3 regions of the Kinneretia sp. DJ1R-11 genome follow, and region 2 is predicted to be linked to each of the others. Evidence: predicted binding sites of a transcription regulator. Region 2 holds the regulator's gene; each other region holds the start of a gene.
What was found. Region 2 encodes FNR, which switches genes on or off when oxygen is low (the NO sensors DNR and NnrR bind a similar motif). Its sites were predicted from a motif close to TTGATNNNNATCAA; they were not measured.

Region 1 (3,267 bases), on a different contig from region 2:
TGACGAACCGATTCCCGCGTCCACCTTGAGCAGCCTGGTCGGTGACTTTCAGGACACCGCCATATAGCGGCCGGGTCGGTGATTGATGGCCAGGGCGGCATTGATGGCCACCATGCCCAGCAAGGACATGCCGACACGCTCAGGTGCAACAAAGCCCAGGGCACACAGCAGGATCACTCCGTCCAGCCCCGCCTGCACATAGCCGGCCCGCCAGCCGCGCTTTTCTTGCAGATACAGCACCAACACATTGAGCCCGCCCAGCGAGGCGCGGTGGCGAAAGAGGATGAGCATGCCAGCGCCGATCAAGAGGCCGCCAGCCACGGCTGCGAACCAGGCGTTCAGCTCCGCGAACTGCAGCCAGCGTGGCAGCACCTCGGCCAACACGGCCATCAGGCTGACGGCCGCGATGGTCTTGAGCGTGAAGGGCAGGCCCATGCGCCTGTAGGCCAGCCAGTAAAACGGCAGGTTGATGCAGAAGAACAAGGCGCCGAAAGACAGGCCCAGGCTGTAGTGCAGCAAAAAGGCGATGCCCACGGTGCCGCCGGTTAGCATGCCGGCCTGCTTGAACAAGGCCACGCCCAGGGCCACGAACAAGGTGCCGGTGACGATGGCCTGCACGTCCTCCAGCAGCGAATGCTTGAAAGTCCGGCTCAGGGTTTCGCGCAAGCTCATCCGACGATGCCCGACATGAAGTACTTGATCACGCCCTTGGCCAGAAAACCGACCAGGCCGAAGCCCAGGCCGAGCAGCAGGATGAAGGTGCCGAAGCGGCCCGCCTTGGACTCGCGGGCCAGCTGCAGGATGATGAACACCATATAGGCCATGAAGCCGCCCACGCCCCAGGTGAGGCCAAACTGGGCGAGTTCCTGTTCGCTGTATCCAAACATCCTGGTGTCTTTCGGTCCGATCTGGGCGTCTGTGTTCGGCGGCTGTGCTTGGCTTATGTTGCGGCGCGTTCGTTCAGTCGTTGATGCTGACCAGATCGCGGTAGGCATGCCAGCTGGCATGGCCCAGCAAGGGCACGACCAGCACCAGGCCGACCATGAAGCTGGCCATGCCCAGCAGGGTCAGCAACATGATGATGGCGGCCCACAAGGCCACCGGCGCGGGGTATTCCATGACCACGCGCCAGCTGGTGAAGACGGCGCCCAGCACGCCGATGTCGCGGTCCAGCAGCAGGGGCACGGCGACCAGGGTGGAGGCAAACACCGGCGCGGCCAGCAAGGCGCCCAGGGCCAGCCAGGCTTCGAAGAGGTAAGAGTCTTCGTTCAGCACCACATGGCGGATGAAATCGATGGGCTCGCGGATGGCATGGCCGCTGAAGCCGGTGATCAGCGAGGCGGAGGTCATGACCCAGCCGGTGCCGGCAAAGGCCAGCAACACGCCGAACACCACCAGGCGCCCGTCGCGTGGCCACCAGGTGTGCAGCACGGTGTGCAGGGTGGGCGTGCGGCCCAGCTCCAGATCACGGCTGATCACATAGAGGCCGGTGGCCAGGATGGGTGCCACCAGCAGGAATCCGCTGAAGGCCCCGGCCAGCAGCCAGAAATGGTGGCGCGCCAGCAGCACGATCAGGCTGCCGGCCAAGGCCATGGCCAGACCATGGGCCAGCGAGGCACCGGGGCAGCGCCACATATCGCGCCAGCCGCGCGCCAGCCAGCCCAGGGGGCGCAGGGCGGGGATGGGCTTCACGCCAAACTTGCGTGATTGGGCCAGGGCTTTTTCGGTGTCCAGGAAGGGCATGGGCGGGGTCAGGTCTCAGCAGCAATGGTGCCATGCTCGCACGGCCTTGTCCTTGATGCCCATCAAGACAAACACGGGTGGGCTGCTGGATGGCGCCCGCGCTGCACTCTACTCAGGCGGGCAGGCTCACTGCATCGAGCAATTCACTCTCTATTTGAAGCTGAGCGCGGTTCTGCTGCAGCGCAGGCCCATCGACCAAGAAGGTGTCTTCCACCCGCTCGCCCAAGGTGGAAATCTTGGCCAGTTGCAAATTGATGCCATGGCGGGCCAGCACGCGGGCAATCGCGTAAAGCAGGCCGGCGCGGTCGCTGGTGCTGATGGACAGCAGCCAGGCCTGGCCGCGCTCGTCCGGGCGCAGGGCGATGCGCGGTGTGTAGGGGAAGCTCTTGACTCGACGCGAGAGCCGGCCGCGGCGCGGCTCCGGCAGCGGGCCTTGGGCCAGCAGGGCTTGGCTCAGCTTGGTTTCAACCAGGGAGACCAGGTCTCGGTGGTGCAGTTCCAGATCGGGGCTGATGACCTGGAAAGTGTCCAGGGCGAAGCCACGCCGCGTGGTGTGCACCTTGGCATCGAGGATGTTGAAGCCGGCGCCGTCGAAATAGCCGCAGATGCGGGCGAACAGGTCCTGGCGGTCCGGCGAGTAGACCAGCACCTGCAGGCCTTCGCCAATCGGCGAGGGCCGGGCCTGGACCACCGGCGTGGCAGTCTGCACATGGCGCCAGAGCGAGCGCGCATGCCAGGCCAGCTCGCCCGCCTCGTGGCGGGCGAAGTAGCTGATGGCCAGGGTGTCCCAGAGCGCGGTCTCGGTGCCGGGCAGCATGGAGTGCAGGGCCAGGGTGTGGCGCGCTTCGTTCTTGCGGGCCTCGATGTCGGCGGCCAGATTGGGCTGGGCGCCGCCCAGGGCGCGCAGGGCCAGGCGGTAGAGGTCTTCCAGCAGCTTGCCCTTCCAGGCATTCCAGACCTTGGGGCTGGTGCCGCGGATGTCGGCCACGGTCAGTAGGTAGAGCGCTGTCAGGTGGCGGGCATCGCCGACGGTGGCGACATAACGCTGGATCACTTCGGGTTCGGACAGGTCTTCCTTCTGCGCCACACGCGAATGGGTCAGATGGTGCTGAACCAGGAAGACGACCAGTTCACTGTCCTCTTTGCTCAGGCCATGGTCGCGGCAGAAGCGCCGCGCGTCATCACCACCGAGCTCGGAATGGTCGCCGCCGCGGCCCTTGGCCACATCGTGGAAGAGTGCGGCGATATAGAGCAGCTCGGGCTTGTCCCACTGCGCCGCCAGCTGCGAGCAGAAGGCGTACTCGTGCGCATGCTCGGGGATGAAGAAGCGCCGTACATTGCGCAGCACCATCAAGATGTGCTGGTCCACGGTGTAGACGTGGAACAGGTCGTGCTGCATCTGGCCGACGATGCCGCGGAACACCCAGAGGTAGCGCCCCAGCACCGAGGTCTGGTTCATCAGCCGGAAGGCGTGGGTCTGGCCCTCGGGTTGGCGCAGGATCTGCATGAAGGTGGCGCGGTTCA
Region 2 (3,267 bases):
CAAGTACATGTGCCCGTATGCGCGCTTCCAGAGCGCCATGTTCGACAAGGACACGCTGATCATCAGCTACGACGCCGAGCGCGGCGAGCCGCGCGGTTCGCGCAGCAAGAAATCCAGCGTGGACGAGGTCAAGGCGGCCGGACTGGGTTCCTGCATCGACTGCACCTTGTGTGTGCAGGTTTGCCCCACTGGCATCGACATTCGCCAAGGCCTGCAGTACGAATGCATCGGCTGCGCCGCCTGCATCGACGTCTGCGACGGCGTGATGGACAAGATGAACTACCCGCGTGGCCTGATCCGCTACGACACCCAAAACGGCCTGCAGCAGCATTTGAGCCCGGCTCAGAAGCTGCGCCGCATGTTCCGCCCACGGGTGGTGATCTACACCGTGGTGCTGTTTGTCTTGTGTACAGCCCTGCTGGCCAGCCTGCTGTTCCTGCGCAGCCCCGTCAAGCTCGATGTGGTGCGCGACCGCGGTGTGCTGGCACGCGTGGTGGAAGACGGTTATGTCGAGAACCTCTACCGTCTGCAGGTCATGAACGCGACCGAGCAGACCCATCGCTACCGTGTCACGGTCAGTGGTCTGGAGGGCATCAAGTTGGAGAAGGCGGTCGAGCTGAGCGTGGCGCCGGCCGAGGCGCGCTGGCTGACGCTGTCGGTGCGAGTGCCGCCCGAGACGGCGGCACGTGCCGCCCAAGACCACAAGGGCTCGCATGGCATCGAGTTCCAGTTGCGCAGCCAGGATGGCGGCCAAGCCGGAGCCACCGTGGTGCACGAAAAATCAACCTTTATCGTGCCACGCTGAGCGCCGGCTCGCACAAGCACAGTCAGGAGACATACCCATGAGCCAGAACCTGAATCTCGATGCCCAAGCCCCGCTGGACAAGCCGGCCGGCTGGTGGCGTACCCCCATGATGTGGTTGGTCGTTGGCGGGCCTGCGCTTGTCATCGTCGCCAGTTTCGTGACCTTGAGCCTGGCCATCAGCCACCCCGACCCGGTGCTGGAGGAGAAGTTGGTGGCCAACAAGGCCAGTGGCGCCAAGGCTTTGCTGCCAGCCCGGGAAGCACGCAATCACGCCGCCACCGGCGGACAGTGAAATGGACGGCGCTGAACGCTCCGCCTCGGTCGTCCCCAAGCTCAGCAGCCGTTGGGCCATGGCCGTGGCCTGGCCGGCCTTCTTCATGGCCGGCGTGTTGGAGGCTTTGGTGTTTGCCGTCATTGATCCCAGCGACCTGAGTTGGTTCGGTGCGGAACGCCTGGACTGGTCGCGCCAGGCGGTCTACACCGTCAGCTTCATGATCTTCTGGCTGGTGATCAGCCTCTCGGCCAGCGTCAGCGTCATGCTGGCGACCCTGCCTGATCTGCCGGACGACGCACATCCTCGCGGCTGGCCGCGTTGAACGCCCCGTCAGTTCCAGGCGCCGTGGGGCGCACGATGAAAAAAGGCCTTCGGAAATCCGAAGGCCTTTTGCTTGGGTGTGTCAGTTTCAGCAGTTGCTGTTGTTGACCAGCTTCTGTAGCCCGGCTTGATCGAGGATGCGCAAATGGCGCTGTTTCACTTCGAGCAGGCCTTCCTCTTGGAACTTGGAGAAGGTGCGGCTGACCGTCTCCAGCTTCAGGCCGAGATAACTGCCAATTTCCTCGCGCGTCATGCGCAGCACCAAGGCCGCGGCTGAGAAGCCGCGGGCTTGCAGGCGCTGTGTCAGGTTGAGCAAGAAGGCCGCCAGGCGCTCTTCCGCGCGCATGCTGCCCAGCAGCAGCATCACGCCGTGGTCGCGCACGATCTCGCGGCTCATGATTTTGTGGAATTGGCGCTGAAGGTCGGTGAACTCACGCGACAGCTCTTCAAGTTGCTCGAAGGGGATCACACAGACTTGAGAGTCTTCGAGTGCGACAGCGTCGCAGCTGTGGCGGTCGGTGCTGATGCCGTCCAGGCCCAGCAACTCGCCGGCCATCTGGAAGCCGGTGACCTGATCGCGTCCGTCTTCCGAGGACACGCAGGTCTTGAAGAAGCCGGTGCGCACGGCGTAGAGCGACTGGAATTCATCGCCGCTTCGGAACAAGGTGTCGCCGCGCGCCACAGTGCGGCGTGTGGCGACCAATTGGTCGAGCTGATCCAGGTCGCCCGAGGACAGGCCGACCGGCAGGCACAGCTCGCGCAAATTGCAGCTGGAGCAGGCGACTTTCAGGGGCTCGAACTTGATCGGGACGGTGGCGTTCATCGTGTGCTTTTTCAGGGGTTCAGCCCGCTCGGTTGAGCCGGCTTGCGCTTGTGAGACTTCCAGATTCTTGACGGACATGAGCATGATGCACCTCAAAACTTGGTGCATTGTTGTGCCGTTAAAGCGCGTCGAGCTTGATCCTTGTCAAGTCGCGCAGCCAAAGCCTTGGCAAAGTGCTGGACATGGTACAGAACATTCAAGGCCGCGCGCGCCCGGCCTCCGAGACGATCAATCCTGGCGCAGCCTGCATCAGTGAAGAGTTGCTGCGTCGCTTCGATGTGTCCGGCCCGCGCTACACCTCGTATCCGACGGCCGATCGCTTTGTCGAGGCCTTCACGCTGGAGCAATACCAGCAGGCCCTGGCGCAGCGATCGGGCGGGTCGCAGGTCGGCGGCAACACGCCGCTGTCGCTGTACATCCACATTCCGTTTTGCGAGTCTGTCTGTTACTACTGCGCTTGCAACAAGGTGATTACCAAGCACCATGACCGTGCCACCGAGTACCTGCGGGCCCTGGTCACGGAAATGGATCTGACTCTGGAGCATCTCGGTCGTGGCGCCGCGGTCTCGCAGCTGCATCTGGGGGGCGGTTCACCGACCTTTCTCAGCGATGCCGAGCTGAGTCAGCTGATTGTGGCCTTGCTGGAGCGATTCCGCCTGGCGCCCGGTGCCGAGGTGTCCATCGAGGTCGACCCGCGCACCGTGACGAATGAGCGTCTGGCCCATTTGCGTCAGCTCGGCTTCAACCGCCTGAGCTTTGGCGTGCAGGATTTCGACCCCGAGGTTCAGAAGGCGGTACACCGCCAGCAGAGCTATGAAAGTGTGGCCACGCTGATGACGGCTGCGCGCACGCTGGGTTTCGAATCCACCAATGTGGATCTGATCTACGGCCTGCCGCTGCAGACGCCCGAGTCTTTTGCTCGCACCATTGCTCAGGTCGGCGCGCTCAAGCCCGACCGCATTGCGCTGTACGGCTATGCCCACCTGCCGCAGCGCTTCAAGCCGCAGCGGCGCATCAACGAGGCTGAGCTGCCGGTGGCGGGTG
Region 3 (3,267 bases), on a different contig from region 2:
GACTGCTCGCCGATCGACTCGACCGTGCTGCCGTAGGCGCCCAATGTCGTGCCGTCGCTGTCCTTGAATTGCAAGACCTCGACCGGCGCGGCATCGAGGCTGGCATAGCGGCGCAGTCGGTCCGAGGACAGCGCCACATAGGCGCCATCCGCCGTGCCAACCAGACCTTGAACACGGGCCATCTTCCAGCTCTGACCGGCGTCCTGGCTCAGGTAGACCGCCGTGCTGCCGCTGAATTCCAGGATGTCGGCCGATCGCAGCCGCAGCCGCGCCGGATCGAAGTCATATTGCCAAGGCGCGGCCACGCTGCGCCAGGTAGTGCCGCCATCGCGGGTGCTCAGCAGGCTGCTGTTGCTGCCGCGTATCCAGCCGGTCTTCTCGTCCAGAAAGACCACTTCCAGCAGATCGGCCGTGATGCCGCTGCGCTGGCGCAGCCAGCTCTGGCCGCCGTCCGTGGTCTTGAAGATCTCGCCCTTGGCGCCAATCCGCCAGCCGGTGCTGGCACTGACAAAGGTAAAGGCATTGACCGCGTTGCCGGTCGGGCGCGGTGCCTGCCAGCACCAGCCGCTGTCGGCCGCGCCGCTGCATTCCAGACCGCGCACGCCGGCCAGATTGTTCACCGTGAGCAGCGAACGCACCTCCTTCGACTGACCCGCCTCATTGCTGATGCGCAGCCGGACTTCGTACTCACCGGGCTTGGCATACAGATGCTTGGGCGCGGCTTCGCTGCTCGAGGCCGCGCCATCGCCGAAATCCCAGCTGAACTGCAGCTTGGACAGGCTGGCCGCGCTGCTGCCGAAGCTGAAGGCATCGGCCATGTCGCCGCTGGCCGGCGCGCTGATGCTGAGGTTGTCCGGCAGAGGGGTGACCGGGACGGGGGGCGGCGCATCCGAACCACCACCACAGGCGGCCAGAAGCAGAACCAGTCCTGAAGCCAGGACCTGGCGGATGGCTGTTGCAGCCGGGGCGATCTTCATGGAATTTCCTCTCTCGTGGGCCATCTAGGGCAGCAGGCCTTGAACGGCGGCCTTGTCGTTTTGCGTGCGAGATCTTAGGTGGCATTCCCAGCAGCCAAGCCCCCCACAAGGGGGGACTCCAGACACCGCAGCCACCACTTGTGCGACGGTTGACCCAGGTCAATACCTGGCCCCGGCCGGCTGCCAAGATGGCAGCAAGGAGATCGTCATGAACCCGTCTTTCACCGAGGAACAAACGCAGCAGTTGCGCGGCGACCTGCTGCAGCGCCGGTTGGCCCTGGAGCAGGAACTGGACGGACTGCTGGGCAGCCAAAGCCGGGCCGAGCATGCACGCGAGCAGCTGCTGCAGGACGGCGACGGCAATGGCCAGCGCGAGACCGCGCTCGATGCCGAACGCGAGATCGATTTGGCGCGCAGCGACCAGATCCTGCAGGCGCTGCGCGAAGTCGGCGTGGCCCAGGCCGCGCTGGAGCGCGCCGACTTCGGACATTGCCAGGACTGCGGCGAGGCGATTCCCTGGGCATGCCTGCAGGCGCAGCCCGCCAGCCTGCGCTGTCTCAGCTGCCAGGGCCTGCACGAAGGCCCGGCAGCCACGGCACGCGCACAGACACAGCGGCTTTGAGCGGCTATCAAGCAGGACCGACCGAGTTCCGACCTCCGATCACCTCACCGCCTTTCTTTCCCTCACCCCCTTCTCTCTCTCTTTTTCTTGCCTTCATCAGGACCATCGCCATGAACCATTCCAGCACCAGCCACATCACCACCTTCCACGCCGTCGTCTGGCTCGACCATCAGCAGGCCAAGGTTCTGCAGTTCGACGCCGAGCATGTGCAGGCCGAGAAGATCAAGGCCCACAGCCACCACACCAAGCAGCATGGCAGCGCCGTGCGCAGCGAACATGAGTTCTTCGCCGAGGTCTGCGATGCGCTGAACGGCATTGAAGAGATCCTGGTCGTCGGCTCCAGCACCGCGCAGAGCGATTTCAAGCATTACGCCGACAAACACCGCCCATTGACGGCCAAGCACATCGTCGCCTACGAGACCGTGGACCACCCGACCGAGCCGCAGCTGGTGGCCAAGGCACGCCAGTTCTTCGTCAAATACGACCGCATGGCCGGCACACCCTCGCCGATGTAAGCCAAGGCATGGTCTGAGGACCGTAGACTCCGTTCTTTGCAGCTTTTGAGCCATGAACGTGGGTCGTCGATTTCTGCGCCCCACCGGCGGCGCCTCGCATCATGCAGCGCCGTGAATGCATGTGGGAAGGCCTGGCACTTGGTCTCAGCTCCGCTTGCGGAAGCAGCCTGCTGAACGCCTTGGTCATGAGCCAATCGGCTCATGCCGCTGGGCTTGCCGTTGCGGGCATGGCGTCCCTGCAGGCCTTCACCGAGCACCTGCCACCCCTGAACTTTCAGGACGACAGCGGCCGAGCTGCGGGCTTCAGCACCGAGCTGCTGCAGCTGATGGCGGCGCAAGCGCGCATCCAGGTGGACATCCAGGTGCAGCCCTGGCCGCGCGCGGTGCAAGCGGCCGCTGTTCAGCCCAACAGCATCCTCTATTCCCTGACCCGCCTGCCTGAGCGCGAAAGCAAATACCGCTGGGTCGGCCCCATCAGCGAGCGCCGCATCATGCTCTACAGCCTGAGCAAGCGCCGCGACATCCAGCCGCTGAAAGACCTGCGTGACTTGCGCGAGCTCAAGGTGGGCGTGGTGCGCGAGTCGGCGGCCGCACGCCTGCTGCAGGCCGAAGGGCTGCGCCCCGGCGAGGAGCTGGAACTGGCGCTCGATGACGGCAGCAATCTACGCAAGCTGCTGGCCAGCCGCATGGACCTGATCGTGCTGCTGGACTGGGCGGCCGCCTGGCACCTCAAGCAGCTGCGCCTGGACTACAGCACGCTTCGGCCGCTGCTGGAGCTCGACACCCGCCACAGCTATTGGTACGGCCTGCACCCCGACAGCGACGATCGCGTGGTGCAGGCCCTGCAGGCTGCGCTCGACCAGCTGCGCAGCGATGGCCGCTACGCCCGCTTGCGCCAGCGTTACTTCGGCTGAGCCGCGGCGCGGTAGATGCTGCGCCCGGCCTTGATGGTCTCGCGCACCTGAATGCTGCGCAACTGCGCCGGCGGCACGGTCAGCGGGTTCTTGGACAAGACCACCAGATCGGCCAGCTTGCCCACTTCCAGCGAGCCCTTGCTCGCCTCCTCGAAATGCTGCCACGCGGCCCACAAGGTGATGGACTTGAGCGCCACCTCGACCGGCAGGCGCTGATCGGGGCCGAGGATGTCGCCGCT

Region 1: the regulator FNR is predicted to act here: its motif matches at 1,796-1,809, upstream of LNV23_RS11010 (DUF2189 domain-containing protein).
Region 3: the regulator FNR is predicted to act here: its motif matches at 1,127-1,140, upstream of LNV23_RS05220 (TraR/DksA family transcriptional regulator).

Annotation. Positions count from the first base shown of each region.
Region 1 is NZ_JAJIRR010000005.1:155,585-158,851, forward strand. Features, by position in the region: gene LNV23_RS10995 (DUF3501 family protein) at 1-67, shown strand, start outside; gene LNV23_RS11000 (YitT family protein) at 49-672, opposite strand; gene LNV23_RS11005 (DUF2788 domain-containing protein) at 669-887, opposite strand; gene LNV23_RS11010 (DUF2189 domain-containing protein) at 961-1,743, opposite strand; gene LNV23_RS11015 ([protein-PII] uridylyltransferase) at 1,856-3,267, opposite strand, start outside.
Region 2 is NZ_JAJIRR010000004.1:20,938-24,204, reverse strand. Features, by position in the region: gene ccoG (cytochrome c oxidase accessory protein CcoG) at 1-805, shown strand, start outside; gene LNV23_RS08915 (hypothetical protein) at 843-1,097, shown strand; gene LNV23_RS08910 (hypothetical protein) at 1,099-1,401, shown strand; gene fnr (fumarate/nitrate reduction transcriptional regulator Fnr) at 1,489-2,223, opposite strand; gene hemN (oxygen-independent coproporphyrinogen III oxidase) at 2,406-3,267, shown strand, end outside.
Region 3 is NZ_JAJIRR010000002.1:267,935-271,201, forward strand. Features, by position in the region: gene LNV23_RS05215 (YCF48-related protein) at 1-977, opposite strand, end outside; gene LNV23_RS05220 (TraR/DksA family transcriptional regulator) at 1,186-1,599, shown strand; gene LNV23_RS05225 (hypothetical protein) at 1,710-2,114, shown strand; gene LNV23_RS05230 (substrate-binding periplasmic protein) at 2,300-3,028, shown strand; gene LNV23_RS05235 (amidohydrolase) at 3,016-3,267, opposite strand, start outside.